One region of the Pseudomonas sp. HUK17 genome, then DNA from elsewhere that is predicted to be linked to it. Evidence: predicted binding sites of a transcription regulator. Region 1 holds the regulator's gene; the other holds the start of a gene.

Region 1 (14,519 bases):
GCGGTGGAGAGCATCAATGCTCTGGTGCGCGAGGGCCAGACCCTGGTGGTCCAGGTCACCAAGGATCCCATCGGTACCAAGGGCGCGCGCCTCACCACCCATCTGTCCATCCCCTCGCGCTACCTCGTCTATATGCCACGCACCTCCCACGTTGGTATCTCGCTGAAGATCGAGGACGAAGCCGAGCGCGAGCGGCTCAAGGCGATCATGGCGCGCTGCGTGGAGAGCGAGGGCATCGAGCACGAAGGCGGCTTCATCCTGCGCACCGCCGCCGAGGCGGCGCGCGAAGAAGACATCCTGGCCGATATCCGCTATCTGCGGCGGCTCTGGCAGCAGATCTCCGGCAACCTCCAGGGGCCGACGCCGGTGCCCATCTACGAAGACCTGACCCTGGCCCTGCGCGCCCTGCGCGATCTGGTCGGGCCGCGCACGGAAAAGATCCGCGTCGACAGCCGCGAGAATTTCCAGCGCATCGGCCAGTTCGTCGAGGAGCTGATGCCCGAGGTGGCGACCCGGCTGGAGCACTATCCGGGCGAACGGCCGATCTTCGACCTCTATGGCGTGGAAGACGAGATCCAGAAGGCTCTGGAGCGCAAGGTGCTGCTCAAGTCCGGTGGCTATCTGGTGATCGACCCCACCGAGGCGATGACCACCATCGACGTCAATACCGGCGCCTTCGTCGGTCATCGCAATCTGGAAGAGACCATCTTCAAGACCAATCTGGAGGCGGCCACCGCTATCGCTCGCCAACTGCGGCTGCGTAATCTCGGTGGCATCATCATCATCGATTTCATCGACATGGAAGACGAAGAGCACCAGCGCCAGGTGATCCGCACCCTGGAAAAGCAGCTCGAACGCGACCATGCCAAGACCAACATCATCGGCATCACCGAGCTGGGTCTCCTGCAGATGACCCGCAAGCGCACCCGCGAGAGCCTTTCCCAGGTGCTCTGCGAGCCCTGCGCCAACTGCCAGGGGCGCGGCATTCTGCGTACCGCCGAGACCATCTGCTACGAGATCTTCCGCGAGATCCTGCGCGAGGCGCGGGCCTACCAGGCCAATTCCTATCTGGTGCTGGCCAACCAGAAGGTAGTGGATCGGCTGCTGGACGAGGAGTCAGGCAACGTCGCCGATCTCGAAGCCTTCATCGGCCGTACCGTCAAATTCCAGGTGGAGACCATGTATTCCCAGGAGCAGTACGATGTCGTGCTGCTCTAGGTCCGCGCCTTGATGGCCCTGTTCAAGCGCGGCGCGCTGGCTCTGGCGCTGCTGCTGCTCGTCCTGGTGACCCTCTATATGGGCCTGGGGCGGCTGCTCATGCCCTGGGTCGGCGAATACCGCAACGAAGTCGAGACGCGCGCCGCCGCTGCCCTGGGCGAACCGGTGCGCCTGGGGCGACTCGAGGGGCGCTGGGCCCGCTGGAATCCGGTGCTGATCCTGCGCGACCTGAGTCTCGGACGCGGCGAAGGTACGGTGCAGCTGGATCATCTCAAGGTGGTGCCGGATGTCCTTGGCAGCCTCTGGCATCGCCAGCTGCGGCTCAAGTCCGTGCAGATCGACGGGGTCCATCTGGTGCTGGAGGAGGATGCCCAGGGGCACTGGCAACTGCGCGGCCTGCCGCCGCGCGCGCCGGATGCCAAGCCCTTCGATCCGGGTCCCGTGCTCGATGGCCTGGCGCGGCTGGGCCATGCCAGTCTGCTGGACAGTCAGCTCAGTCTGATCCCCCAGCAGGGTTCCCCGGTGACCCTGAGGTATGCCGAGGCCAGCCTGTCCCGGCAGCTCAGCGGCGCCCTGGAATTGGCGACGCGTTTCCGCCTGCCCGATGGCGGCACGGTCGCGGCGCACTTCAGCGCCATGCCACGTCCTGAGGACTGGCGCGCCAGTGGGCTGGAAGGCTATGTCAGTTTGCCCGCCAGCGACTGGTCCCGCTGGGTCCCGGGCACCCTGACCCGACAATGGCAATTGCGCCGTGCCCAGGCGGAAGGCGAGCTCTGGTTCGCCTGGGCCGAAGGGCGGTTGCAACGTTCCCACCTGCGCCTGAAGGCGGATGAACTGACCCTCGCCTATGCCGACCATACCCCGGTGCGACTGCAGGCCCTGACCCTGGACGCCGACCAGCAGGCCGGCGATGCCAACCGGTACAACGGGGCTCTGGCGCTTAAGACCCAACTCGACGGCAAACCGCTGGAGGCACGCTATGGTCTGGGCTATGACAGCACCGCCCAGCACCTGCAGGTCCGTGGCGACCAGTTGGATCTCAAGCAGGCTGCCCGGCTGGCCCGGGACCTGGCGCCCTTGCCGGCGCCGGTGGTCCAGGCGCTCCAGGCGTTGGCGCCCCATGGCCAGCTGCGCAATCTCAACGCCGACTTGTATCTGCAGAAGCCACTGCGCGAGCGGCTTTCCTATGCGGCCAACCTGGAGCGGGTGGGCTTTGCCGCCTATCGTGGCGCCCCGGCCGCCGAGGGCGTCACCGGCAGCCTGAGCGGCAGCCTGGGCGGTGGCGAATTGCGCCTGGACAGCTCCGACTTCATGCTGCACCTGAGCGATCTCTTCCCTGAGCCCTGGCGCTATCGCACCGCCAAGGCGCGGCTGACCTGGAGTCTCGACGACCAGCGTTTCACCCTGGGCAGTGCCTTGATGCAGGTCACCGGGCCGGAGGGCGCGGCCAGTGGCGACATGCACATCCAGCTTGGCCTGCATCCGGAGGTGGACAGCTACATGGACCTGCGCGTCGGCCTCAAGGATGGCGACGCCAGCTACACCCGCAAGTACCTGCCGACCAAGCTGCCGGCCACGGATTTCAGCCCGGAGCTGGCCCAGTGGCTGACCACCGCCATCGTCGGCGGCCGCATCGACGAGGCCATCTACCAGTACCAGGGCTCCCTGCGCCACGGCTCGCCCGCGCACTCGCGCACCATGAGTCTGTTCTTCCGCGTGCACGACGCCCAGCTGGCCTATCAGCCAGGCTGGCCCGCTCTGCGCGAGGCGCGTGGCGATGTCTTCATCGAAAGCGACGGGGTCAAGGTCCAGGTCCCCGAGGGACGCATTCTCGACACCCGGGTCAGAGACGTTGAGGCGCGCATCCCGCTGCTGCACGATGGCAGCGCGCCGCATCTGCGTCTCTCCGCCCGACTCGACAGCAGCGTGCGCGATGGCCTGAAGATCCTCCAGGATACGCCGCTGCCGACCGCCAAGGTCTTTGCCGGCTGGAAGGGCGAGGGTGCGCTGAACAACAGCAGCCTCAATCTGGACATCCCCCTGGCCAAGGGGCAGCCACCGGCGGTGGTGGTCGAGCTGACGCCGGACAAGGCGCGCCTGGAACTGGCCGATCCCCAACTGACCCTCACCGACCTGCGCGGCAGCTTTCGCTACGACACTCGCAGCGGCCTCAGCGCCCCCGACATCCAGGCGCGGGTCTTCGACCAGCCCATCCGCGGTCAGGCGCTGGCCGAGGGCAAGCCCGACGATCCCCGCACCCGACTGGTGGTGGACGGCCGCGTCGACGTCGACCAGCTGGCGCGTTGGCTGGGTAGCGAAGGGCGACCCCTTCCGGCGCGTGGCCTGCTCGGTTATCGCCTCGGCCTGACCCTCGCCGAGCACAGCGAACTGGCCGTCACCTCGGATCTGCGCGGGGTGACCATCGAGCTGCCGGCACCCTTCGGCAAGAGCGCCGAGGAGACGCGCGAAGGCTTCTTCAGCCTGGCGCTCAACGATGGCGAGCGCCGGGTGGAGGCGACCTACAAGGGCCTCGCCGATGCCGTGCTGATGCTCGATCCCAAGGCCATCGCCAAGGGCCGCGGCGAGATCGTGCTGGGGGGCGGCACCGCCAATTTGCCCACTGCCCCCGGCTACGACCTGCGCGGGCAACTGGCGGAATTCGATCTGGCCGCCTGGCAGGACGTCTACCAGCGCTTTGGCAAGGCCAGTGCCGGTGGCGGTGGTAGCGCAGGGCAGGGCGGTGGCAATACCCTGGACATCTCCAGCCTCGGGCGGGGTGATCTCAGCTTCGGGCGCTTCCTGGCCTTCGGTCAGCAGATCGACAACCTGCGCCTCACCTACGAACCCCTGGGTATTGCCTGGCAACTCGGCCTGGCCAGCCAGACCATCGCGGGCCAGGTGCGCATTCCCCGCCAGACCGGGCAGCCGATCGACATCAATCTGCAACACCTGCGCATTCCCCAGACGCCGGCGGATCCCTCGGTGGCAAGCGAGGCGCCACGTCCCGATCCCCTGGCCGACGTCGATCCGCGCGCCCTGCCAGCGCTGAATCTGGCCATCGATCGTCTGGAACTGGGTGGTCGCCTGGTCGGCGCCCAGCGCCTGCAGCTCAGGCCTTCGCCGTCAGGCGCCAATTTCAATGCCCTGGATCTCGACCTGCGGGGCCTCAAGGTCATGGGCGCCCTGCGTTGGGAAGGCGCACCGGGTGCGACCCACAGCTACTACCAGGGACGTCTGTCTGGCGGCAACATCGCCGACATCCTGCTGGGCTGGAATTTCGCCTCCAGCGTCACCAGTCGTGATTTCCGCCTGGATGCCCGGGTCGACTGGCCTGGCTCGCCGGCCCATGTCGCCCTGGCCCGACTCAATGGCAGTCTCGATGCCCGCTTCAACGATGGCCAGCTGCGCCAGGTGGAAGGCACGGCTTCGGCGCTACGCATCTTCGGCCTGCTCAACTTCGAGTCCATCCGCCGCCGCCTGCGCCTGGACTTCTCCGATCTGTTCGGCAAGGGCCTGAGCTACGACAGCATCACCGGCGTGCTCGACGCCCAGCAGGGCGCCTTCCGCACCCGCAAGCCCATCAGCCTCAGCGGGCCGGGTGCCGAGATGAGTCTGCAGGGCCTGTTGGACATGGCCAGCAACCGGGTCGACGCCAACCTCAAGGTCGGGCTGCCGGTCAGCAACTCCCTGCCGCTGGCCGCCCTGATCGCCGGGGCACCCGCCATCGGTGGCGCGCTGTTTATCGTCGATCGGCTGATTGGCGACCGCATCACCCGCATGGCCAGCATCAACTATCACATCGAAGGCCCCTGGCAGAATCCAACCATGACCACGGGCAAGCGCGATTGAGCATTGCCCTGCGGTCGCCCCGCTGCTTAGGATGGACGCTTCCTTCTGGAGTGCCTGCATGTCCATAGCCATCCTGCAGATGGTCAGCGGCCCCGCGGTGGCGGCCAATCTGCGCGCTGCCGAGCGACTGCTCGAACGCGCCGCCAACGCGGGTGCGCAACTGGCGGTGCTGCCGGAAAACTTCGTCGCCATCGGCCATTCGGCTCCCGCCGAACTGGCCCGAGCGGAGGCGCTCGGCGAGGGTGAGATCCTGCCCTGGCTGTCCAGCCAGGCGCGTGAACGAGGCCTCTGGCTGCTCGCCGGCACCCTGCCGCTGCTGCCCGACGGCGCCACCGAAGGCAAGCCCTGTGCCTGCTCGCTGCTGTATGACGACCGGGGACAGCGCATCGCCCGCTACGACAAGTTGCACCTCTTCGATGCCGACGTCAGCGACAGCCAGGGCAGCTATCGCGAATCCGATCACTATGCCGCCGGTGAAACCCTCACGGTGGTGGATACCCCGGTCGGCCGCCTGGGCCTGACCGTCTGCTACGACCTGCGCTTTCCCGAACTCTACGGCGCCCTGCGCGCTGCCGGTGCGGAGCTGATCAGCGCCCCCTCGGCCTTTACCGTGCCGACCGGCCAGGCCCACTGGGAGCTGCTGCTGCGCGCCCGGGCGGTGGAGACCCAGAGCTATCTGCTGGGCGCCGCCCAGGGCGGTGTCCACGCCAATGGCCGCACGACCTGGGGCCACGCCATGGCCGTGGATCCCTGGGGCGAGATCCTGGCCGTCCAGGCCAGCGGCGAGGCGGTGCTGCTCATCGAACGCGATGCCGAGCGCCAGGCCGAGTTGCGGCGGCGGATGCCCGTTACCCAGCACCGCCGCTTCGCACCGGCGCGCCTGGCCGAACGGCAATGACGGCCATTGGTCTTTTGCATCAGGGACCCGAGACGTCCGCGAGTAGGCTAGAGGCCAGCTCGCGACCCCTTCATCGTTCCGACGCCCCTGTTGGCGTCGTCTGGAGTTTCCATGAGTGATTACCTGAATAGCGTCGGCTCGGCCCTGCTGGGTCCCGGCGGACTCGCGGTGGACGATCTGCAACCCGTGCTGCAGCGTCTGGCCGGGCCCGGCATCGACGCCGCCGACCTGTATTTCCAGAGCATCGTCTCCGAGTCCTGGCTGCTGGAAGACGGCATCGTCAAGGAAGGCGGCTTCCACCTCGACCAGGGCGTCGGGGTGCGGGCGCTGTCCGGCGAGAAGACCGGCTTCGCCTACAGCAACGCCATTACCGGCGAGGCCCTGGATCTGGCCGCCCAAGCCGCGCGTTCCATCTCCCGTAGCGGCGTCGAGGGCCAGGTCCAGGCATTTCGTGCGGTAGAACCCGCGCAGCGCCTCTATGGCCAGGACAATCCCCTCGATGTGCTGGATCGCGCTACCAAGGTCACCTTCCTGAAGCAGCTGGACGAGGCCACCCGCGCCCTGGATCCGCGCATCCAGCAGGTCACCATCAGCCTGGCCGGGGTCTGGGAGCGCACTCTGGTGGCCGCGGTCGACGGCACCCTCGCCGCCGATGTGCGCCCGCTGGTGCGCCTGGGCGTCAGCGTCATCGTCGAGCAGAACGGCCGCCGCGAGCGCGGCAACAGCGGTGGTGGTGGTCGCTGCAACTATCGTTACTTCCAGCGTGACGACCGCGCCCTGGGCTATGCCCGCGAAGCGGTCCGCCAGGCGCTGGTCAATCTGGAGGCCACCGCGGCCCCGGCCGGTACCCTGCCGGTGGTGCTGGGCGCCGGCTGGTCCGGCGTGCTGCTGCACGAAGCGGTCGGCCATGGCCTGGAAGGCGATTTCAACCGCAAGGGCAGCTCCAACTACAGCGGCCAGCTCGGGCGCCAGGTAGCCTCGTCGCTGTGCACCATCGTCGACGACGGCACCCTGCCGGATCGCCGTGGCTCCCTGTCCATCGACGACGAGGGCACGCCCAGCGACTACAACGTGCTGATCGAGAACGGCATCCTCAAGGGCTACATGCAGGACAAGCTCAACGCCCGGCTGATGGGCGTGGCGCCCACCGGCAATGGTCGCCGCGAGTCCTATGCCCACCTGCCCATGCCGCGCATGACCAACACCTACATGCTCGCCGGCCAGAGCGATCCGGCCGAGATCATCGCCTCGGTGGAGAAGGGCATCTATTGCGCCAGCCTGGGTGGCGGTCAGGTGGACATTACCAGTGGCAAGTTCGTCTTCACCACCAACGAGGCCTACCTGATCGAGAACGGCAAGCTCGGTCGTCCGGTGAAGGGCGCCACCCTGATCGGCAACGGACCCGAGGTCATGAACCGCGTGTCCATGGTCGGCAACGACCTGGCGCTGGATGCGGGGGTAGGGACCTGTGGCAAGGACGGCCAGTCACTGCCGGTGGGCGTGGGTCAGCCGACGCTGAAGATCGACGCCATCACCGTGGGCGGCACCGGCGCCTGATGCGGGCACCGGCCGTAGCCGTAGCGGACAGAAACCTAGCGCAGACCGCGCTGGGTTTCGTCGAGGGTGCGGATGTACTTGAAGACCTTGCGCGCCGCCGCGGGCGGCTTGTTGTGCGCCGCCTCGTGCTGGGCATGGCGCACCAGGCCGCGCAGATGCTGGCGATCGGTTTCCGGATACAGCGCCACGAAGGCCTCCAGCGCCTGGTCGCCCTCGGCGATCAAGCGGTCACGCCAGCGCTCCAGGGCGTGGAAGCGCTCGTTGTACTGCCGCGTCGAAGTGTCCATCTGGTCGGCCAGCGCCAGGATCGCTTCCAGGTCCTGGTCGCGCATCAGCTTGCCCAGGTACTGGACATGCCGTTTGCGCGCAATGTGGGTCTTGTGCTTGGGCGCCTCGGCCAGGGCCTTGCGCAGCGGATCGGTCAGCGGCAGGCGGTCCAGCTGCTCGGCCGGCAGCCCGGCCAGGCGCTCGCCCAGCTCCTGCAGCGCGTGCAGCTCGCGCTTGACCTGCGTCTTGCTCTTTTCGCCCAGCGGCGCGTCGTCGTCGTAAGAATCAACCATGAACTATGGGGTCCAGCTAAGAATGGGCGCCATCATAACGAGTTGCCGCACGGTTGTCCGGCCTGGCCGGCGCCGTCCGTAAGGAGAACGTCATGAATCGCAACGCCGCCGTGGGTCCCGCCGCGCTCCCCGAATTGCGCGAACAGGTCGAGGCCATCCTGGCCGAGGCCCGGCGCCAGGGCGCCAGTGCCGGTGAAGTGGCCGTCTCGGTCGACCAGGGCCTGTCCACCTCGGTCCGCAAGGGCGAGGTGGAAACGGTCGAATTCAATCGTGACCAGGGCTTCGGCATCACCCTCTATGCCGGTCAGCGCAAGGGCTCGGCCAGTACCTCCGCCACCGGCCCCGAGGCGATCCGCGAAACCGTGGCCGCGGCCCTGGCCATCGCCAAGCACACCTCGGAGGATCCCTGCGCGGGCCTGGCGGATGCCGAATTGATGGCACGCGGCGAGCTGCCCGATCTCGACCTCTATCATCCCTGGGACATTACTCCAGAGCAGGCCATTGAGCAGGCCCTGGCCTGTGAAGCGGCCGCCTATGCCGCCGACAGCCGCATCGGCAATGCCGACGGTACCACCCTCAATACCCACCAGAGCTGCCGGGTCTACGGCAACAGCCACGGTTTCGTCGGCGGCTACGCCAGCACCCGGCACAGCCTGAGCTGCGTGATGATCGCCGGCAGCGGCGAGGCCATGCAGCGCGACTACTACTACGACGTCAACCGCATCGGCAGCGAGCTGATGAGCGCCGAGGAGATCGGTCGCCGCGCCGCCGAGCGTGCCGTGAGTCGCCTGGGTGCCAGGCCGGTGCCCACCGCCAAGGTCCCGGTGCTGTTTTCCCCGGAAATGGCCGCCGGCCTGTTCGGCACCTTTCTCGCCGCCATTTCTGGTGGCAACCTCTATCGCAAGTCGTCCTTCCTCGAAGGCGCCCTGGGTCAGCAGGTGTTTCCCGACTGGCTGACCCTTGACGAGCGGCCGCACCTGCCGCGCGCCCTGGGCAGTGCCGCCTTCGATGGCGAAGGCCTGGCCACCTACGCCAAGCCCTTCGTCGAGAACGGCCAGCTGGTGTCCTATGTGCTCGGCAGCTATTCCGCGCGCAAGCTGGGCATGCAGAGCACCGCCAACGCCGGTGGCGTGCACAATCTCCACGTCAGTCATGGCACGGCCGACCAGGCCGAGCTGATCCGGCAGATGGGCACGGGCTTTCTGGTCACGGAAATGATGGGGCAGGGCACCAACCTGGTCACCGGCGACTACTCCCGAGGTGCCGGTGGCTTCTGGATCGAGAATGGCGAGATCCAGTTTCCGGTCCAGGAGGTCACCATCGCCGGTCGCCTCGGCGACATGTTCCGCCAGATCCTGGCCGTGGGCAGCGACGTGGAACGCCGCGGCAGTCTACGCACCGGCTCGGTGCTGATCGACGGCATGACCCTGGCGGGCAGCTAGAACTGCGGTTGGAGTTGTCGCGATGAGGAAAATCCCGTCGAACGGGAGACAGCCCACCCCGTTACTCGTTAGTATCCTAGCAATGCACTAGGACATAGCCGTGCGGTCGAATCCGTTGACCGGACGGCCCAGGCTTCACAGGATGCGCCCTCGCGCATCTGCCGTACTCCCCGGCGCCCTCGGGCGCTGGGTCCATACCAAAGCCACCATGGAGACAATCCGCATGCCGCATACTCTGCCTCAGCTGCCCTACGCCTACGACGCGCTGGAACCGCACGTCGATGCCCAGACCATGGAAATCCACCATACCAAGCATCACCAGACCTACATCAACAACCTGAACGCGGCGCTGGAAGGCACCGAGTTCGCCAACCTGTCGGCCGAAGACGTGGTTCGTCAACTGGACAAGCTGCCCCAGGACAAGCGCGGCGCCGTGCAGAACAACGGTGGCGGCCATGCCAACCACAGCCTGTTCTGGACCGTGATGGCCCCCAACGCCGGCGGCAAGCCCGAAGGCGCCCTGGCCGAAGCCATCGAGTCCCAGCTGGGTGGCTTCGATGCCTTCAAGGAAGCCTTCACCAAGGCGGCCCTGACCCGCTTCGGCAGCGGCTGGGCCTGGCTGAGCGTCACCCCCGAGAAGAAGCTGGTGGTCGAGAGCACCGGCAACCAGGACAGCCCGCTGATGACCGGCAATACCCCGATCCTCGGCCTGGACGTCTGGGAGCACGCCTACTACCTGCGCTACCAGAACCGTCGTCCCGACTACATCGGCGCCTTCTTCAACGTCATCAACTGGCCGGAAGTGTCCCGTCGCTACGAAGCGGCGCTGAACGCCTGAGTTGACGCCCCATAAAAAAAGCCGCCCTCGGGCGGCTTTTTTTATGGGATACGGCTGGAGCAGGGTGCTTATCACTCACCCTCGTCGAAGTAATTGTTGATCAGCTCGATCAGGGCGCGCATGGCCTCGTCGCTCTGTTCACCTTCGGTTTCCAGTTGCAGCACCGTGCCCTTGCCGGCGGCCAGCATCATGACCGCCATGATGCTCTTGCCATCGACTGGCGGCTCGCCACTACGGCCGACGCGAACGCTGGCGGGATAGCGGCCAGCCACGCCGACGAACTTGGCGGCGGCACGGGCGTGCAGACCCAGCTTGTTGATGATGGTGATCTGTTGGGCAGGCATTGAGTCTGTCCTTGTCGAAACGAAACGGGCGTCAAAGATCGCGGTGACGAATCTGGACGTTCTTGAGCAGGTCTTTGAGTTCGCGACCCAGGCGATCGGCCAGATAGACCGAACGGTGATGACCACCGGTACAGCCGATGGCCACGGTCACATAGGACCTGTTGTTGGCGGCGAAACGCGGCAGCCACTTCACCAGGTAATCGCGGATGTCATTGTACAGGGTCTCTACCTCGGGCTGTTGCTCGAGATACTCCCGCACCGGGGCGTCCAGTCCGGAAAAGTCGCGCAGGTCCGGTTTCCAATAGGGATTGGGCAGGAAGCGCACATCGAAGACCATGTCGGCATCCACCGGCAGGCCGCGCTTGAAGCCAAAGGACTCGACCAGGTAGGCGGTACCCGGCTCCGGCGCGTTCAGCAGGCGCAACTTGAGGATGTCGCGCAGCTGATAGAGATTCAGGTGGGTGGTATCGATCTTCAGGTCGGACAGATCGGCGATGGGCGACAGCAGCACCTGTTCGTCGTGAATGGCCTCGGCCAGGGATCTTTCCTGGTTGGATAGCGGATGCCGGCGGCGCGTCTCGGAAAAGCGCTTGAGCAGCGTCTGGTCATCGGCATCCAGATAGAGGATGTCACAGCGGATGTTGCGGCTGCGTACCTGTTCGAGCAATTCGGGAAAGCGCTGCAACTGGCTGGGCAGGTTGCGTGCATCGATGGACAGGGCGACCTTGGGCTGGGGCCGCTCCATGTCGGTCAGGGCGTGCTGGGCCAGCTCGGGTAGCAGACTGGCCGGCAGGTTGTCGATGCAATAGAAGCCATTGTCCTCAAGCACGTTGAGCGCCGTACTCTTGCCCGACCCGGAACGTCCGCTCACGATGATGAGGTGCATGTCAGTGTCCGCTCTGGGCCTCGACGACGATCTGATAGAGCGCCTGGCTGTCCTTGGCCTTGCGCAGTCGGTCGCGGATGTCGGCGCGATCCAGGATGCCGGCGATCTGGCGTAGCAGGGTGAGGTGTTGTTCGGTGGCCGCTTCCGGGACCAGCAGGACGAACACCAGGTCTACCGGGGCGCCGTCCAGGGAATCGAAGTCCACCGGCTGCTGCAGGTGGAAGAGTACGCACAGCGGTTGCTGCAGACCCGCCAGGCGGCAGTGGGGAATGGCGATGCCATTGCCGAACCCAGTGGAGCCCAGGCGTTCGCGCGCCATCAGGCATTCATGGATGTGCGCCGCATCATGGCCGGGCAGTTCCTGCGCGGCCAGCTCGGCGATGCGTTCCAATACGGCGGCTTTGCTGCCACCCGGCGCACCCGTCTGGGTACGGCCGGGGGTCAGGATGTTTTCGAGTTTGATCATAAAGCGGCGATCGAACCTCAGCGGACGCCAATGCCCTGCTGGCGTTCGATCGATTTTTCCTTGTGTTTAATCAGTTGGCGGTCGAGCTTGTCGGCCAGGAGATCGATGGCGGCATACATGTCGTCGTGCTCGGCGTTGGCGACCACCGCAGCGCCGGAGACGTGCAGGGTGGCTTCGGCCTTTTGCTTGAGCTTGTCCACTTCCAGGATGACCTGGACGTTGGTGATGCGATCGAAGTGCCGTTCGAGGCGGGCGAGTTTCTCGCCGATGTAGTCACGCAGGGCTTCCGTCACTTCAAGCTGATGGCCACTGATGTTGACTTGCATACCGCTTCTCCTTATTGCCGGGCTGCGATCGGCGAAGCTGCTCGCCGACATGACACGGGTCGATCGAGGCACGGTCACACATCAGGACGCGTCATAGGAGACGCTTGCGTTCGCTGGACGGAGCGATACCCAGGGATTCCCGATACTTAGCCACCGTGCGACGAGCGACTTGTATACCTTGCGATTCCAGTAAACCAGCGATCTTGCTGTCACTCAACGGCTTTTTCGCGTTTTCCGCCGCCACCAATTTCTTGATGATCGCGCGGATCGCGGTGGAGGAGCATTCGCCGCCCTCGGCGGTGCTGACGTGGCTGGAGAAGAAGTACTTGAGTTCGTAGATGCCACGCGGAGTGTGCATGAATTTCTGGGTGGTCACCCGAGAGATGGTCGACTCGTGCATGCCCACCGCCTCGGCGATGTCGTGCAGGACCAACGGCTTCATGGCCTCTTCGCCATATTCGAGAAAACCCCGCTGGTGCTCGACGATCTGGGTCGCCACCTTCATCAGGGTCTCGTTGCGGCTCTGCAGGCTCTTGATGAACCAGCGCGCTTCCTGGAGCTGGTTGCGCATGTAGGTGTTGTCGGCGCTGCTGTCGGCGCGTTTGACGAAACCGGCGTACTGGGGATTGACCCGCAGGCGCGGTACGGCTTCCTGATTGAGCTCCACCAGCCAACGCTCGTTGTGCTTGCGCACGATGACGTCCGGCACCACGTATTCGGCTTCGCCGGATTCGATCTGCGAGCCGGGACGCGGGTGCAGGGTCTGGATCAGCTCGATGATCGGCTTGAGCTCGTCTTCCTTGATCTTCATGCGCCGCATCAACTGCGCATAGTCACGGCTGCCGAGCAGATCCAGGTAGTCGCCAACCAGGCGCTTGGCTTCGCCGAGCAGGGGCAGGGTGGCGGGCAGCTGGGCCAGCTGGATCAGCAGGCATTCGCGCAAGTTGCGCGCGGCGACGCCGGCGGGCTCGAATTGCTGGACGCGTCTGAGCACCACCTCGACCTCGTCGAGATCGACTTCCAGCTCGGGGTCGAGGGAGGCATGGATGTCTTCCAGGCTTTCCTGCAGATAGCCGTCGGTGTCGATGCCGTCGATGATCGCCAGGGCGATCAGGCGGTCGAGATCCGACATGGGCGCCAGGTTCAACTGCCAGAGCAGGTGGGTCTGCAGGCTCTCGCCGGCGGAGGTACGGGTGGTGAAGTCCCACTCGTCGTCGTCATTGCTGGGCAGGCTGCTGGCGCTGGTCTGGTAGATGTCTTCCCAGGCGGTATCGACCGGCAGCTCGCTGTCGCTGGGGATGCGCTCGCTCCACTCGGATTCGTCGGCCATCTCGTTGGTGGCGACCGAGGTTTCCTTGAAGGTGGTTTCCATGGTGCCGGAGCCTGAGCTCTCATCGCCTTCGCCCGAGGCTTCGCTCTGGTCGAAGTCTTCGCCTTCTTCCTGGCGTTCCAGCATCGGATTGGATTCCAGGGCTTCCTGGATCTCCTGCTGCAAGTCGAGCGTCGAGAGCTGGAGCAGACGTATGGCTTGTTGCAGCTGCGGCGTCATCGTCAGCTGCTGGCCCATCTTGAGGACTAGCGATGGTTTCATGGCTGCGGAAATACACCTTGTCTACCGACGCGAACAGCGCCACCGAACCTCGCGAACCCTGCGAGCGTTAGCAAATTATATGCCTTGTTTCCCCGGGTTTGCCTAGAGGCGGAATTCGTGGCCCAGATAGACTTCCTTCACCAGGTCGTTGGCGAGGACTTCTTCGGCGGTACCCTCGGCGATGAGCTGGCCATCGTTGACGATGTAGGCCGTTTCGCAGATGGTCAGGGTTTCCCGCACGTTGTGGTCGGTGATGAGCACACCGATACCCTTGGCCTTGAGGTGGCGGATGATCTGCTTGATGTCACCCACCGAGATAGGGTCCACACCGGCGAAGGGTTCGTCCAGCAGGATGAACTTGGGCGCGGTGGCCAGGGCGCGGGCGATCTCGACACGGCGACGCTCGCCACCCGACAGGCTCATGCCGCGGTTGTCGCGGATATGGGTGATGTGGAATTCCTGCAACAGGCTTTCCAGCTCGCGCAGACGACCGGCCTTGTCCAGGTCCTTGCGGGTTTCCAGGATGCCGAGGATGTTGTCGGCC
Region 2 (14,519 bases), on a different contig from region 1:
GGCGATTGGCCGCGGCTGCCGCGGTGGCCGGCGAGGTGACCAGTCCTTGGAGGAAGTCGTTACCCCCGCCGCTGATGTAGAACAGGGTATTGGGATCCAGACTCAGGCCCTGGCTGGCAAGTGCCGGCAGGTAGCCGTCGCGGCTGCGCAGGGTCAGCCCACCTACCGCCACCACCGAGCCATTGCGGGCGGTGATGGAGTCGCGGATCTGCGCCGTGGTGTAGCCGCCCGTGGCCCAGTTGTCGCCATCGCTCAGGCCGATCCGCTGATTGATCAGCGAGGTCGAGGCGTCCAGGGTCCGGACGTCGAAGCCCAGTTGCTGGCCGAGCAGGATCGAGGACACCGGTCCGGTCACCGCGCCGCTCGCCGGGCTGTAGCCGGGGCCGACACGATTGGTGAATCTGAGGCTGGCGCCGTTGACCCCGGTGTCGGGAAATTGCCCGGCATCGAGCAGGCTGTCGCCGAACACGGTGAAGCCGCTGTAGGGATTGGGAGCCGCCTGGGCGGTTGCCGCGAGCGCCGTCGCCAGGGCGATGGCCAGCGGCAGGCGTTGCCTGAGGAAAGATGTCATGCCTGCATCCTTGATTGTTGTTATCGGAGCACGCGTCAGGGCGTGTCGCCTCACGCTAGACGGTTTTTGTGTCCTTGTATCCGGATGTGAACAAAAAAGTACGAGACGTTCGTTGCAGTGCTGAAAGGCAGGCGCCAGAGCGGTCGCCCAGGTGATGGGCAGCAGGAGGCTGATGCGGTTGCGCTCGCACCTCAAGCCCTGCCCAGGGCCGCAACACCTTTGGATGATAGGGGTGTTGGGCTGCTTTTCCCCCTCTCCCTCCGGGAGAGGGTTGGGGAGAGGGAACCGCCGGATCACTCTCCCGCGGCTCACCTCACTGCCCCAGCTTGCCCGCCTCGCAGCCGGTACTGGCGCACTCGCGCAGGCGCTCCTTGAGGGTCTCCAGGCGGCTTTCGGTCAGGCTGACGGCGCAGTCCAGATTGACGAAGTAGCCATCGGCTTCCTCGCGGGCGCACTGGCTGTCACGCTGCTTGATCCAGGCCAGCTGGCGCTGCTTGAGCACGGCCTGCTGATCGGCCGGCAGCTGCTTGCGCAGTTCGCCATAGGTCTGGTTCAGCGACTTGTCGCTCTGGGCGAACAGGTTGCTGGCGCAGTAGACGGTATCGAAGGCGTTGCGTGGCGTGCCGCAACCGGCGGCCTGGGCCGTGGCGAGACCGAAGAGACCGGTCAGGGTCAGGGCGGCGGCGAGGGTGTTCTTGAGCATGGCAGCATCCTGCAGAAGGGGCCGTTCCGGGTGGCGCGACCGTGAGACAAACGCTAGCAGAGCCGCCAGTCCCGCGCGCGGCACCTGCTGAAAAACAGCCAACAAAAAAGCGCCCGAAGGCGCTTTCCTGTACTACCCGGGCGGGATCAGACCTTGGAACGCTCGAAGCGCTTGCGGTCGTTCTCGTTCAGGTACTTCTTGCGCAGACGGATGGACTTGGGCGTCACTTCCACCAGCTCGTCGTCGGCGATGAATTCCAGCGCCTGCTCGAGGGTGAACTTGATCGGCGGCACCAGGGCGATGACTTCGTCCTTGCCCGAGGCGCGCATGTTGTCCAGTTTCTTGCCCTTGGTGGGGTTGAGTACCAGGTCGTTGTCACGGCTGTTGATGCCGCACAGCTGGCCTTCGTAGATCTCGTCGCCCGGCGCCAGGAACAGCTTGCCGCGGCTCTGCAGGGTTTCCAGCGAGTAGGTCAGCGCAGTACCGGTGGCCATGGACACCAGCACGCCGTTCTGACGGTTGCTCACTTCGCCGGCCTTGATCGGGCCGTAGTGGCTGAAGGTCGAGGTCAGGATGCCGCTGCCCGAGGTCAGGGTCAGGAAGTTGTTACGGAAGCCGATCAGGCCACGCGCTGGGATGGTGTATTCCAGGCGGATACGGCCCTTGCCGTCGGGGATCATGTTGGTCAGATCGCCCTTGCGCAGACCCATCTGCTCCATCACCGAGCCCTGGTGCTGCTCTTCGATGTCGATGGTGACGTTCTCGTAGGGCTCCTGCTTCTCGCCGTCCTTCTCGATGATCACCACTTCCGGACGGCCCACGGCCATCTCGAAGCCTTCGCGGCGCATGTTCTCGATCAGTACCGACAGGTGCAGCTCGCCACGCCCGGAAACCTTGAACTTCTCGGCCGACTCGCCCGGCTCGACGCGCAGGGCCACGTTGTGCAGCAGTTCCTTCTCCAGACGGTCCTTGATGTTGCGGCTGGTGACGAACTTGCCTTCACGACCGGCGAAGGGCGAGTCGTTGACCTGGAAGGTCATGCTCACGGTGGGCTGGTCGACGGTCAGCGGCGGGCGCGCTTCGACGTTCTGCGGATCGCACAGGGTGTCGGAGATGAACAGCTCGTCCATGCCCGAGACGCAGACGATGTCGCCGGCTTCGGCTTCGGCCACTTCCACGCGCTGCAGGCCGGAGTGGCCCATGATCTTGAGGATACGACCGTTGCGTTTGCTGCCGTCGTCGCTGATGGCGACGACCGGGGTGTTGGCCTTGATGCGGCCACGGGCGATGCGGCCGATACCGATCACGCCGAGGAAGCTGTTGTAGTCCAGCTGGGAGATCTGCATCTGGAACGGGCCGTCCAGATCGACCTGGGGAGCCGGGACGTGGTCGACGATGGCCTGGAACAGGGCATCCATGTTGTCGTCCATCTTCTCGTGGTCCAGACCGGCGATGCCGTTCAGGGCGCTGGCGTAGACGATCGGGAAGTCCAGCTGCTCATCGGTGGCGCCGAGGTTGTCGAACAGGTCGAAGATCTGGTCGATGACCCAGTCCGGACGCGCGCCGGGACGGTCGATCTTGTTGACCACCACGATCGGACGCAGACCAGCCTTGAAGGCCTTCTGGGTCACGAAGCGGGTCTGCGGCATGGGGCCGTCCTGGGCGTCGACCACCAGCAGCACAGAGTCGACCATGGACATCACACGCTCCACCTCGCCACCGAAGTCGGCGTGGCCGGGGGTGTCGACGATGTTGATGTTGTAGTCGCCCCACTTCAGCGCGGTGTTCTTGGCCAGGATGGTGATGCCACGTTCCTTTTCCTGGTCGTTGCTGTCCATCACCCGCTCGTTTTCCGCTTCTTTGCGGTCCAGGGTGCCGGACAGGCGCAGCAGCTTGTCGACGAGGGTGGTCTTGCCATGGTCGACGTGCGCGATGATGGCGATGTTGCGTAGATTCTCGATCACAGTGGTGTTCTCGGTATAGAAATGAAGGAGCTTCAGCCAGCAGGCTGACAGCCGGAGATTGCAAAGGCGCGAAACGCGGCCGACCGGTATGTGGCCGGCAGGCTAGAAGAGGTCGGGAGGGCGGTGGCGGATACTGCCACCCAGCAGGCCCGGCTGCTTAGGCCGGACGATAAACGCGCACATTGGCGTGCCCTTCGGTGAGCAGGTGATGGGCGTGCAGCCGGCTCATCACCCCGCGGTCGCAATAGAGAAGGTACTGGCGATTCTCGTCCAGTTCCTTGAAACGGCTGTTGAGCGCGAAGAACGGCATGGTCTGCACCTCGATGCCAGGCAGCTCCAGCGGCAGGTCTTCCTGGGCGTCGGGATGGCGAATGTCCACCACGATCTGCCCGGGCAGCGGCTGGTCCACCTCTTCCACCTGCACGTCCTTGCCCAGCTCCTCGATCACCTTGTCGACGGTGATGAAGCGTGCGCGTTCCAGGGCGGCGTCGAGCACCGCCATGTCGAACTTGCCTTCCTCGTGCTCCACCCGCAGGGCCTTGGCCTTGGTGGTGGGATTCACCGAGATGATGCCGCAGTACTCGGGCATGTGCTTGGCGAAGTCGGCGGTGCCGATGCGCTGGGCGGTGTCGATGATGTCCTGCTTGTGGCTGGCCAGCAGCGGGCGCAGCACCAGGGTATCGGTGGCCTTGTCGATCACCGCCAGATTGGTCAGGGTCTGGCTGGAAACCTGGGAGACGGCTTCGCCGGTCACCAGCGCCTCGATCTGCAGCTGCTCGGCGATGCGACTGGCCGCGCGCAGCATCATGCGCTTGAGGATGACGCCCATGTGGCTGTCGTCGCACTGGGTGAGGATCTGCCCCACCACTTCCTCGAAGGGCACGCTGATGAACAGCACGCGCTGGGAGCGCCCGTACTTCTCCCAGAGATAGTGGGCCACTTCCATCACGCCCAGTTCGTGGGCCCGCCCGCCGAGATTGAAGAAGCAGAAATGGCTGACCATCCCGCGTCTCATCATCTGGTAGGCGGCCACGGTGGAGTCGAAGCCACCGGACATCAGCACCAGCACCTGCTCCAGGGCGCCCAGCGGATAACCGCCCAGCCCTTCGTGGTGCTCGTCGATGATGAACAGCTGCTGGTCACGGATCTCCAGGCGGACGTTCACCTCGGGATTCTTCAGGGCGATGCCGGCGCCGCCGCAGCGTTCGCGCAGGCCACCGCCGACATGGCGCTCCACGTCCATCGAGGAGAAGTCATGGCGGCCGGCACGCTTGCAGCGCACCGAGAATACCTTGCCGCGCACCCGCTCACCGAAGTGGCGCACGCAGAGTTCCAGGATGGTCTCGAAGTCACCCAGCGGATACTCGTGCACCTCGAGGAACTGGCCGATGCCCGGGGTGCAGGCCAGGCGCTGCTTCATGTCCGCCAGCAGCCGCGGCTCGCTTAGCGCGGTCTCCAGAGTGATGTTGTCCCAGACCCCTTCCACGCGGACATCCGGATCCAGATCGCGCAGCACGACACGAATGTTCTTCACCAGCTGGCGAATGAAATTCTTGCGCACCGGGCGACTCTTGATGGTGATTTCCGGAAAGACCTTGATGATGAGCTTCATGAGCGGGAAACGGGGGGCGGGTAACGCGAAAGAAAAGGGCCAATATCATACCTGAAAACCATCGAGCACTCGAATTCAACCGACAAAATCACCTCTGGCGCCATTTGAGTGCAGGGACGGATTTCGATGCACTATTTTGGTGCACATATACGGCCTCGACTGGCCTGAAAACGGCACGACAGGCGTCAGGAAGGGCCTCCAGCCCATTTGAGGGCACTGGCATACAACTTGCTCTCTTGTGAGGCAGCCGCCCCTGGGCCAGCATAGGGCGCTTTTCGTGGAACGCCGGTCATGGACCAGGCAGTACGGAAGCGCCCCTCAAGGGCACAGCTGATACCGGGAGTACCGCCAACCGCTCCCGGCCGAAATTCCTCTGGAGGAAACCATGTCGAAGGCTGTTCAACTGATCAAAGAAAACGACGTGAAGTGGGTAGACCTGCGCTTCACCGACACCAAAGGCAAGCAGCAACACGTCACCATGCCGGCGCGTGACGCGCTGGACGAAGACTTCTTCGCCCACGGCAAGATGTTCGACGGCTCCTCCATCGCCGGCTGGAAAGGCATCGAAGCCTCCGACATGATCCTGCTGCCCGACGACAGCACCGCCGTTCTGGATCCCTTCACCGAAGAGCCGACCCTGATCCTGGTCTGCGACATCATCGAACCCTCCACCATGCAGCCCTACGAGCGCGACCCCCGTGGTATCGCCCGTGCTGCCGAGGAGTACCTGAAGTCCACCGGCATCGGCGACACCGTGTTCGTCGGCCCGGAGCCCGAGTTCTTCATCTTCGACGAAGTGAAGTTCAAGTCGGACATCTCCGGCTCCATGTTCAAGATCTTCTCCGAGCAGGCCTCCTGGAACACCGACGCCGACTTCGAGTCCGGCAACAAGGGCCACCGCCCGGGCGTCAAGGGCGGCTACTTCCCCCTGCCGCCGGTCGACCATGACCACGAAATCCGTACCGCCATGTGCAACGCCCTGGAAGAGATGGGCCTGGTCGTGGAAGTCCACCACCACGAAGTGGCGACCGCTGGCCAGAACGAGATCGGTGTGCAGTTCAACACCCTGGTCAAGAAGGCCGACGAGACCCAGACCCTGAAGTACGTCGTGCACAACGTGGCCGATGCCTACGGCAAGACCGCCACCTTCATGCCCAAGCCCCTGTACGGCGACAACGGCTCCGGCATGCACGTGCACATGTCCATCTCCAAGGATGGCAAGAACACCTTCGCTGGCGAAGGCTATGCCGGCCTGTCCGACACCGCCCTGTACTTCATCGGCGGCATCATCAAGCACGGCAAGGCGCTGAACGGCTTCACCAACCCGTCCACCAACAGCTACAAGCGTCTGGTGCCCGGCTTCGAAGCACCGGTCATGCTGGCCTACTCGGCCCGTAACCGTTCCGCCTCCATCCGTATCCCCTATGTGTCGAGCCCGAAAGCCCGCCGCATCGAAGCCCGCTTCCCGGATCCGGCTGCCAACCCCTACCTGTGCTTCGCCGCCCTGCTGATGGCCGGCCTGGACGGTATCCAGAACAAGATCCACCCCGGCGATGCCGCCGACAAGAACCTGTACGATCTGCCGCCGGAAGAAGGCAAGAAGATCCCGCAGGTCTGCGGCAGCCTGAAGGAAGCCCTGGAAGCCCTGGACGCCGGTCGTGCGTTCCTGACCAAGGGCGGCGTCTTCACCGACGAGTTCATCGATGCCTACATCGAGCTGAAGTCCGAGGAAGAGATCAAGGTGCGTACCTTCGTGCACCCGCTGGAATACGATCTGTACTACAGCGTCTGATCCCGCTGCAGTAACTGAAAGAGGCCTCCTTCGGGAGGCCTTTTCTTTGCGCGGGTTTTCTTTGCGTAGGAATAGCAGCCGCGACCGGCGCCAGCGCGGAGCGGCCGAGCTGCCTACCTGACCACACGACGCGCCTGCTACCCTTGATCTCCATCGCCCGGCCGAGATTCCGCCATGCCTCGCCTGCTTGCCTGCTGTCTGCTCTGCCTCGCCTGCTCCGCCCAGGCCGCGATCTACAAGTCGGTGGATGCCGAAGGCAACACGGTATTCAGCGATCAGCCCTCGGCCAATGCCAAGCCGGTGCAGGTGGCGCCCACCAACACCGTGGACAATCCACGACCGGCGCCGCCCATCCCCAGTGCGCCTGCGGCGGCGACCCCTGCCGGCCCGGCCTTCAGCCGTCTGGAAGTCAATGTGCCCGACGACGAGGCCATCCGCGCCAACAACGGCACCTTCTCTGTGGGGGTCTCAGTGGAACCGGCCCTGGGCCCGGGGCAGTCGCTGCAACTGCTGGTGGACGGCGCGCCCTATGGCAGCCCAGGTCAGAGCACCCGTTTCGGCGTGGCCAACCTGGAGCGCGGTGAGCACCGCTTCGCCGCCCAGGTGCTGTCCGGCACTGGCGAGGTGATCCAGACCAGTGCCGAGAAGACCGTTACCGTGCAGCGCATCAGCGTCAACAGCCCGGCTCGCTGATGCGCACGCTCCTGGCACTGGTTCTGCTCTGCCTGCTGCTGCCCGCCCAGGCGGCGGTCTACAGCTATGTCGACAAGGACGGCAATCGGGTCTACACCGACCAGCCACCCAAGGGCGTCAAGGCGACCCAGGTGCCGATCACGGTGCCCAACAACCTCAATCAGCAGGGCCAGCCGACCCGCAAGCTGAGTCCGACACCGGCCGCACCGGCGGCCAGGACGCCCAAGGCCGCGCCCTTCCGCTACCAGATGCTGCGCATCCTGGTACCCGAGCCCGATGCTACGGTGATCGATCAGCAAGGGCAGCTCATCGTCAGCCTGGTCAGCGAACCGGAGCTGCAGCCGGGTCACAGCTACCGGCTGCTGCTGGATGACAAGGAAGCCGGCGTCGGTCGCAGTCCAGTGTTTCCCCTGGACAACCTGAATCGTGGCACCCATAGCCTGGTGGCGGAGATCCTCGCCGCCGACGGCAACGTACTGGAGCGTACCCCGGCCCAGCCCTTCCATCTGCGCCGCCCCTCGCTGGAGCAGAAGCGCCGTGCCCATCCCTGCAGTGACAAGGACTGGGGCAAGCGGCCGGAATGCCCATTGGACATGAAACCGCCCGAACCCAGGAAATCCTGGCTACCCTTCCTCTAGCGCACCTATTTGGTGCGCTTTTTCATTGTGCACCATCTTGATACAAATCCAGTTTCGTTCCGCCCGTCGCGCGGCGGCTGTTAGTGCACGTTTCAGCCATCTGCCCTAACTCGGGGCGTCTTGGTTTGCTTCTTGCATTTTCCTATCGTCCCTATAGCGCTGTGGCCTCTCATGCCTACCGACGTCATTCACCGACTCCTGCTCGACAACCTCACCACCGCAGTCATTCTGCTCGATGCGGAGTTGCGCCTGGAGTACATGAACCCGGCGGCCGAGATGCTCCTGGCCATCAGTGGCCAGCGCAGCCATGGCCAGTTCATCAGCGAGCTGTTCACCGAATCGCCCGAGGCCCTGCAGGCGCTGCGGCAGGCGGTCGATCATGCCCATCCCTTCACCAAGCGCGAGGCGCTGCTGATCTCCACCTCGGGCAACAGCCTCACGGTGGACTATGCGGTGACCCCGATCCTGGATCGCCACAACACCCTGCTGCTGCTGGAAGTCCATCCGCGCGACCGGCTGCTGCGCATCACCAAGGAAGAGGCGCAGCTCTCCAAGCAGGAGACCACCAAGCTGCTGGTGCGCGGCCTGGCCCACGAGATCAAGAATCCTCTCGGTGGCATCCGCGGCGCGGCCCAGCTGCTGGCCCGCGAGCTGCCGGAAGAGGCGCTCAAGGACTACACCAACGTCATCATCGAGGAAGCGGATCGGCTGCGGAATCTGGTCGACCGCATGCTCGGCTCCAACAAGCTGCCCAAGCTGGCCGTCACCAATGTGCACGAGGTTCTCGAACGGGTCTGCAGCCTGGTGGAAGCGGAAAGCCAGGGACTGATCAACCTGGTGCGCGACTACGATCCGAGCATTCCCGATCTGATGATTGACCGCGAGCAGATGATCCAGGCGGTGCTTAACATCGTGCGCAACGCCATGCAGGCCATCTCCCAGCAGAACGAATTGCGCCTGGGCCGGGTCACCCTGAGAACCCGCACCCTGCGCCAGTTCACCATCGGCCACCACCGCCATCGTCTGGTGTGCAAGGTGGAGATCACCGACAACGGCCCGGGCATCCCCCCGGACCTGCAGGAAACCATCTTCTATCCCATGGTCAGCGGTCGCCCCGACGGCACCGGCCTCGGGCTCGCCATCACCCAGAACATCATCACCCAGCACCAGGGGCTGATCGAGTGTGAAAGCCATCCTGGCCACACCGCCTTCAGCATCTTCCTGCCGCTGGAATAACGAGGAGTACGCATGAGCCGTCAGGAGACCGTCTGGATCGTCGACGACGACCGTTCCATCCGCTGGGTCCTGGAAAAAGCCCTGCAACAGGAAGGCATGACCACCGTCGCCTTCGACAGCGCCGACAGCGTCATGACCCGCCTCGGTCGCCAGCAACCGGACGTGGTGATCTCGGACATCCGCATGCCGGGGACCAGTGGCCTGGACCTGCTGTCACGCATCCGCGAGATGCACCCGCGCCTGCCGGTCATCATCATGACCGCCCATTCCGACCTGGACAGCGCCGTGGCCTCCTACCAGGGCGGCGCCTTCGAGTACCTGCCCAAGCCCTTCGATGTCGACGAGGCCGTGGCCCTGGTCAAGCGCGCCGGGCAGCATGCCCAGGAGCAGCAGGGTTTCGCCGAGCCGGCGCACCTGACCCGCACCCCCGAGATCATCGGCGAGGCGCCGGCGATGCAGGAGGTGTTCCGCGCCATCGGCCGCCTCTCGCACTCCAACATCACGGTGCTGATCAACGGCGAATCCGGCACCGGCAAGGAGCTGGTCGCCCACGCCCTGCACCGCCACAGCCCGCGCGCCGCCGCGCCCTTCATCGCCCTGAACATGGCCGCCATCCCCAAGGACCTGATGGAGTCCGAGCTGTTCGGCCACGAGAAAGGCGCCTTCACCGGCGCCGCCGCCCAGCGCCGCGGCCGCTTCGAGCAGGCCGATGGCGGCACCCTGTTCCTCGACGAGATCGGCGACATGCCGGCCGACACCCAGACCCGCCTGCTGCGCGTGCTGGCCGATGGCGAGTTCTATCGCGTCGGTGGCCATACCCCGGTCAAGGTGGACGTGCGCATCATCGCCGCCACCCACCAGAACCTTGAAGGCCTGGTGCGCGAGGGCAAGTTCCGCGAAGACCTCTTCCACCGCCTCAATGTCATCCGCATCCACATTCCACGCCTGGCCGACCGCCGCGAGGACATCCCCGCCCTCGCCCGCCACTTCCTCGCCCGCGCCGCCCAGGAGCTGGCCGTGGAGCCCAAGACCCTGCGCAGCGAGACCGAGGAGTACATGAAAGGCCTGCCCTGGCAGGGCAACGTGCGCCAGCTGGAGAACACCTGCCGCTGGATCACGGTAATGGCCTCCAGCCGCGAGGTGCTGATCGACGACCTGCCGCCGGAGCTGCTCAACCAGCCCCAGGACGCCGCCCCCGCCGCGAACTGGGAACAGGCGCTGCGCCAATGGGCCGACCAGGCCCTTACCCGCGGCCAGTCCAGCCTGCTGGACAACGCCGTGCCGGCCTTCGAGCGCATCATGATCGAGACCGCCCTCAAGCACACCGCCGGCCGGCGCCGCGACGCCGCCGTCCTGCTGGGCTGGGGCCGCAACACCCTGACCCGCAAGATCAAGGAGCTGGGCATGAAGGTGGACGGGCCGGATGAGGAGGGGGAGGACTGAGGGTTCTCTACGGTGCCGTAGGTTGGGCTGAGCGTAAGCGAAGTCCAACATTGCCAGGCTTGAACTTCATATCGGTGCCTTAGCTGCTTATCGTGTTTTGCTGGTAGCTCTTTTTTCGCCCACTCGGGCGACTCACTTTTTTCAGTCGCGAAAAAAGTAAGCAAAAACGCTTGCCCCGACCATCCGGCCCTCCGCTGCGCTCCGGGTTCGCTCACACCAACGCCGTTCCGGGGTCGGTCCAGATGGGCCGTCCGTGGCCCACTGGACCTCTCGCCGCATCCCTGCGGCTCGACCCACTCCACGACACTGGCGTTCGCCCTTCTGAACGGGGCGATTCGCTAGCCTGAAAGTATTGGTTGAAGAACACGTCACCAGTAGCCCGTAGCGTGGACAACGGCGAAGCCTTGTCCACAGGGATCGGCGTTACGCGCCAGTGGAAAACGCTGCGCGGTTTTCCATGCTACGAATCCTATGAACAGCGAAGTCTCAGGCCTGCGCCCCGCCCCGTCAGTGAGGCCGAGTGCAGGTGTCGTGGAGGGGGATGTGAGGCAGGACGCCGAGCAAGGCGCGAGGGGCAGGAAGCCCCTTCGTGCCGTGCCCCTGGAGCGGCGCCGGAGCGAGGGGACCCGGAGCGCAGCGAAGGGCTGAACTGTCGGGGTGTGCTTTCTTTTGCTTACTTTTCTTTGCACCGGGCGGCGATCCGCAAGCAAAGAAAAGTAAGTCGCCGGCTAGGCGAAACCAGAGCCGTCCGCAACCGCGATAAGCAGCAAGGGCAACAAGGGCAGCTAGGGCAGCTAGGGCAGCTAGGGCAGCTAGGGCAGCAATAAGACTAGGCACCGCTAATAACGTTGGGCTTCGCTAGCGCTCAACCCAACCTACGACGCTCCCAAAAACCACCCAACTCAAAACTTGGCACACCTTCTGCAATAACCTAGGTAACTACCCTTTTGGGGACCTCGGTACAGGCAGGCTGGGGAATCCCCTCTTTTCTTCTCGAGGCCATCACTCACTGTGATGGCCTCTTTTTTCGTCCGTGAAAAGTCGCAAACCCCAGGCTAGAGCGCTTTTCACCCCACGGCCTAGCTCATGGGATTGGCAATGGCAGCCGAAGCACCAAGGCAACCCGGCACCCCACCCCGTTCCGCTCTGGTGCAAACAGCCAGCCTCTTGCCTGATAACGGGGCATTTCAGGGGGTCAGTGGGACCTCGACGTAGAGCACCCAGTTCTCGCCTTCCTCGACGATACGATCACTGGCCTGCAGGGCGCCGCCGACGCCCACCAGCAAAATCTTCAAGTCCTGTCCGTCCTGGCGTACCGCCCAGGAAAAGCTGCCGCCCGGCCGTACCACTCGTCCCTGGCGTTCGCCACCGTCCCAGCGGGCCCGGGGCAGACGCAGGCTAAGGGCGCCTTCGGGGCGATAGCGTTCGTAGAACAGTGAGCGGTCGGCGGTGATCAGCAATTCGAAGCGGCCGGCCTCCTGGCGACTGTCCACCCCGAGGATGACCGGGCGGCGGGCCTCGGCCGACCAGGGATCGGGATGGGTGCGCTGGTACATCAGCTGGCCGACGATCATGCCGAACAGGCCGGCGCCCAGGGCCGCCGAGGCCAGCCAAAGGGTCAGGCGCTGGCGCTGGCCGCGCCATTCGGCCTTGAGCAGCTCGGGATCCTCCACCCGCGCCAATTCCTCCCGGCGGGCACGCTGTTCGCGCAACAGCCAGTCGACCAGCCGGCGCCAGAGGTTCATCGCCCTACCCCGCTCGCGACGGCGCGACGGCGGCGCAGTACCATAGGCGCTTTGCCAGGCGCCCTGCCCTTCATGTTCGACATCATCCTCTACCAACCGGAAATTCCGCCTAATACCGGCAACGTCATTCGCCTGTGCGCCATCACCGGCTGCCGCCTGCATCTGATCGAGCCGCTGGGCTTCGCGCTGGACGACAAGAAATTGCGCCGCGCCGGCTTGGACTACCACGAGTGGTCCAGCGTGCGGACCCATGCCAGCCTCGCGGCCTGTATAGCAGATTTGCAGCCACCCCGACTGCTGGCCTTCACCACCAAGGCCAGCCGTCCCTTCACCGAGATCGCCTACGCGCCGGGCGATGCCCTGCTGTTCGGCCCGGAAAGTCGCGGTCTGCCGGCCGAGGTGCTGGAGTCCCTGCCACCCGAACAGCGGCTGCGCCTGCCCATGCTGCCCAATCGCCGCAGCCTCAATCTGTCCAACACCGTGGCCGTGGCCGTCTACGAAGGCTGGCGTCAGCTGGGCTTCGCCGCACCGCCTGGCTGACCGCCAGAACCTTACTGCCAGACGCGCCGTCCCATGACCTACAGGCACATCGCCAGACCGTCACACGAGGCGCACCATGAGCAAGATCGGCAAACCCAAGGTTGAACGCTACGACGCGCCCTCCGGTGGTTGGGGCTCGGCGCGCTCGGTGACCGAGATCGTCTTGCGCGAGCGGGTGCCGCTCAAATCCGGTGCCCTGCTGACCCGGCAGAACAAGCATGGTGGCTTCGCCTGCGTGAGTTGCGCCTGGGCCAAGCCGGGCAAGCCTCACCCACTGGAATTCTGCGAGAACGGCGCCAAGGCCACCGCCTGGGAGGTCACCAGCAAGAGGTGCGGACCGGAGTTCTTTGCCGGTCATTCCCTCACCGAACTGCGCGGCTGGCGCGACTACGATCTGGAAGAAGTCGGACGCCTCACCCACCCCCTTCGCTACGACGCCGCCAGTGATCGCTATCGCCCGGTAAGCTGGGCGGAAGCCTTCGCCGACATCGGCGCCGAGCTCAAGGCCCTGGATCCGGATTCGGTAATCTTCTACGCCTCGGGTCGCGCGGCGCTGGAGACCTCCTACCTCTATCAGCTCTATGCCCGCCTGTACGGCACCAACAATCTGCCGGACAGTTCCAACATGTGCCACGAGAGCACTTCGGTGGCTCTGCCCAAGAGCATCGGCGTGACCGTGGGCACCGTGACCCTCAACGATTTCGATCAGGCCGACTGCCTGCTGTTCTTTGGCCAGAATCCCGGCAGCAACAGCCCGCGGATGCTGCATGACCTGCAGGAAGCACGCAAACGCGGCGCGCCCATCATCACCTTCAATCCCCTGCGCGAGCGTGGCCTGGAGACCTTCGTCAATCCGCAGTCGCCAGTGGAGATGCTGACCGATCACCCCACGCAGATCAGCACCCAGTACCATCAGCTCAAGCCGGGTGGCGACATCGCCGCCCTCGCCGGCATGTGCAAGGCGCTGCTGACCGCCGATGACCTGGCTCGCGAGCAGGGCCACCCCGCCGTGCTCGACCATGCCTTCATCGCCGAGCACTGCCATGGCTTCGCCGAGTTCTGCGAGTGGCTGCAGCGTCAGGAATGGCCGCAACTGGAGCGCCAGTCGGGTCTGACCCGCAGCGCGCTGGAAGCGGCTGCCGCCGTCTATGGCCGTCGCCAGAAGGTCATCGGCATCTATGGCATGGGGCTGACCCAGCATCGCCATGGTGTGGAAACCATCCAGATGCTGACCAACCTGCTGCTCATGCGCGGCAACATCGGCAAACCCGGTGCCGGCATCTGCCCGGTGCGCGGCCATTCCAATGTCCAGGGTCAGCGCACCGTGGGCATCACCGAGAAACCGGAACTGGCGCCGCTGGAGCAGCTCGGCGAGCGCTTCGGCTTCACCCCGCCGCAGGACAAGGGCCGCAACACCGTGGAGGCCTGCGAAGGCATCCTCGATGGTTCGGTAAAGGCCTTCATCGGCCTGGGTGGCAACTTCCTGCGCGCCATTCCCGAGACCAGTCTGATGGAACCGGCCTGGCGCACCCTGCGCCTGTCGGTACAGATCGCCACCAAGCTCAATCGCAATCACCTCGTC

Evidence for each region. Region 1 encodes sigma-54, which starts transcription at its own class of promoters, with help from an activator protein. Its sites were predicted from a motif close to ANTGGCATNNANNTTGCTNT; they were not measured.
Region 2: the regulator sigma-54 is predicted to act here: its motif matches at 5,066-5,085, upstream of glnA (glutamate--ammonia ligase).

The regions. Positions count from the first base shown of each region.
Region 1 covers NZ_LSMW01000007.1:15,773-30,291, reverse strand. Annotated here, with positions in the region: gene rng (ribonuclease G) at 1-1,218, shown strand, start outside; gene AX284_RS04235 (YhdP family protein) at 1,231-5,067, shown strand; gene AX284_RS04230 (carbon-nitrogen hydrolase family protein) at 5,126-5,965, shown strand; gene tldD (metalloprotease TldD) at 6,077-7,522, shown strand; gene yjgA (ribosome biogenesis factor YjgA) at 7,558-8,082, opposite strand; gene pmbA (metalloprotease PmbA) at 8,175-9,524, shown strand; gene AX284_RS04210 (superoxide dismutase) at 9,748-10,362, shown strand; gene AX284_RS04205 (HPr family phosphocarrier protein) at 10,434-10,706, opposite strand; gene rapZ (RNase adapter RapZ) at 10,738-11,592, opposite strand; gene ptsN (PTS IIA-like nitrogen regulatory protein PtsN) at 11,594-12,058, opposite strand; gene hpf (ribosome hibernation-promoting factor, HPF/YfiA family) at 12,076-12,384, opposite strand; gene AX284_RS04185 (RNA polymerase factor sigma-54) at 12,476-13,975, opposite strand; gene lptB (LPS export ABC transporter ATP-binding protein) at 14,078-14,519, opposite strand, start outside.
Region 2 covers NZ_LSMW01000012.1:431,900-446,418, reverse strand. Annotated here, with positions in the region: gene AX284_RS08960 (autotransporter domain-containing SGNH/GDSL hydrolase family protein) at 1-571, opposite strand, end outside; gene AX284_RS08955 (lysozyme inhibitor LprI family protein) at 885-1,274, opposite strand; gene typA (translational GTPase TypA) at 1,421-3,238, opposite strand; gene thiI (tRNA uracil 4-sulfurtransferase ThiI) at 3,396-4,850, opposite strand; gene glnA (glutamate--ammonia ligase) at 5,236-6,642, shown strand; gene AX284_RS08935 (DUF4124 domain-containing protein) at 6,817-7,335, shown strand; gene AX284_RS08930 (DUF4124 domain-containing protein) at 7,335-7,973, shown strand; gene glnL (nitrogen regulation protein NR(II)) at 8,145-9,209, shown strand; gene ntrC (nitrogen regulation protein NR(I)) at 9,222-10,652, shown strand; gene AX284_RS08915 (hypothetical protein) at 11,840-12,397, opposite strand; gene AX284_RS08910 (tRNA (cytidine(34)-2'-O)-methyltransferase) at 12,470-12,937, shown strand; gene AX284_RS08905 (FdhF/YdeP family oxidoreductase) at 13,014-14,519, shown strand, end outside.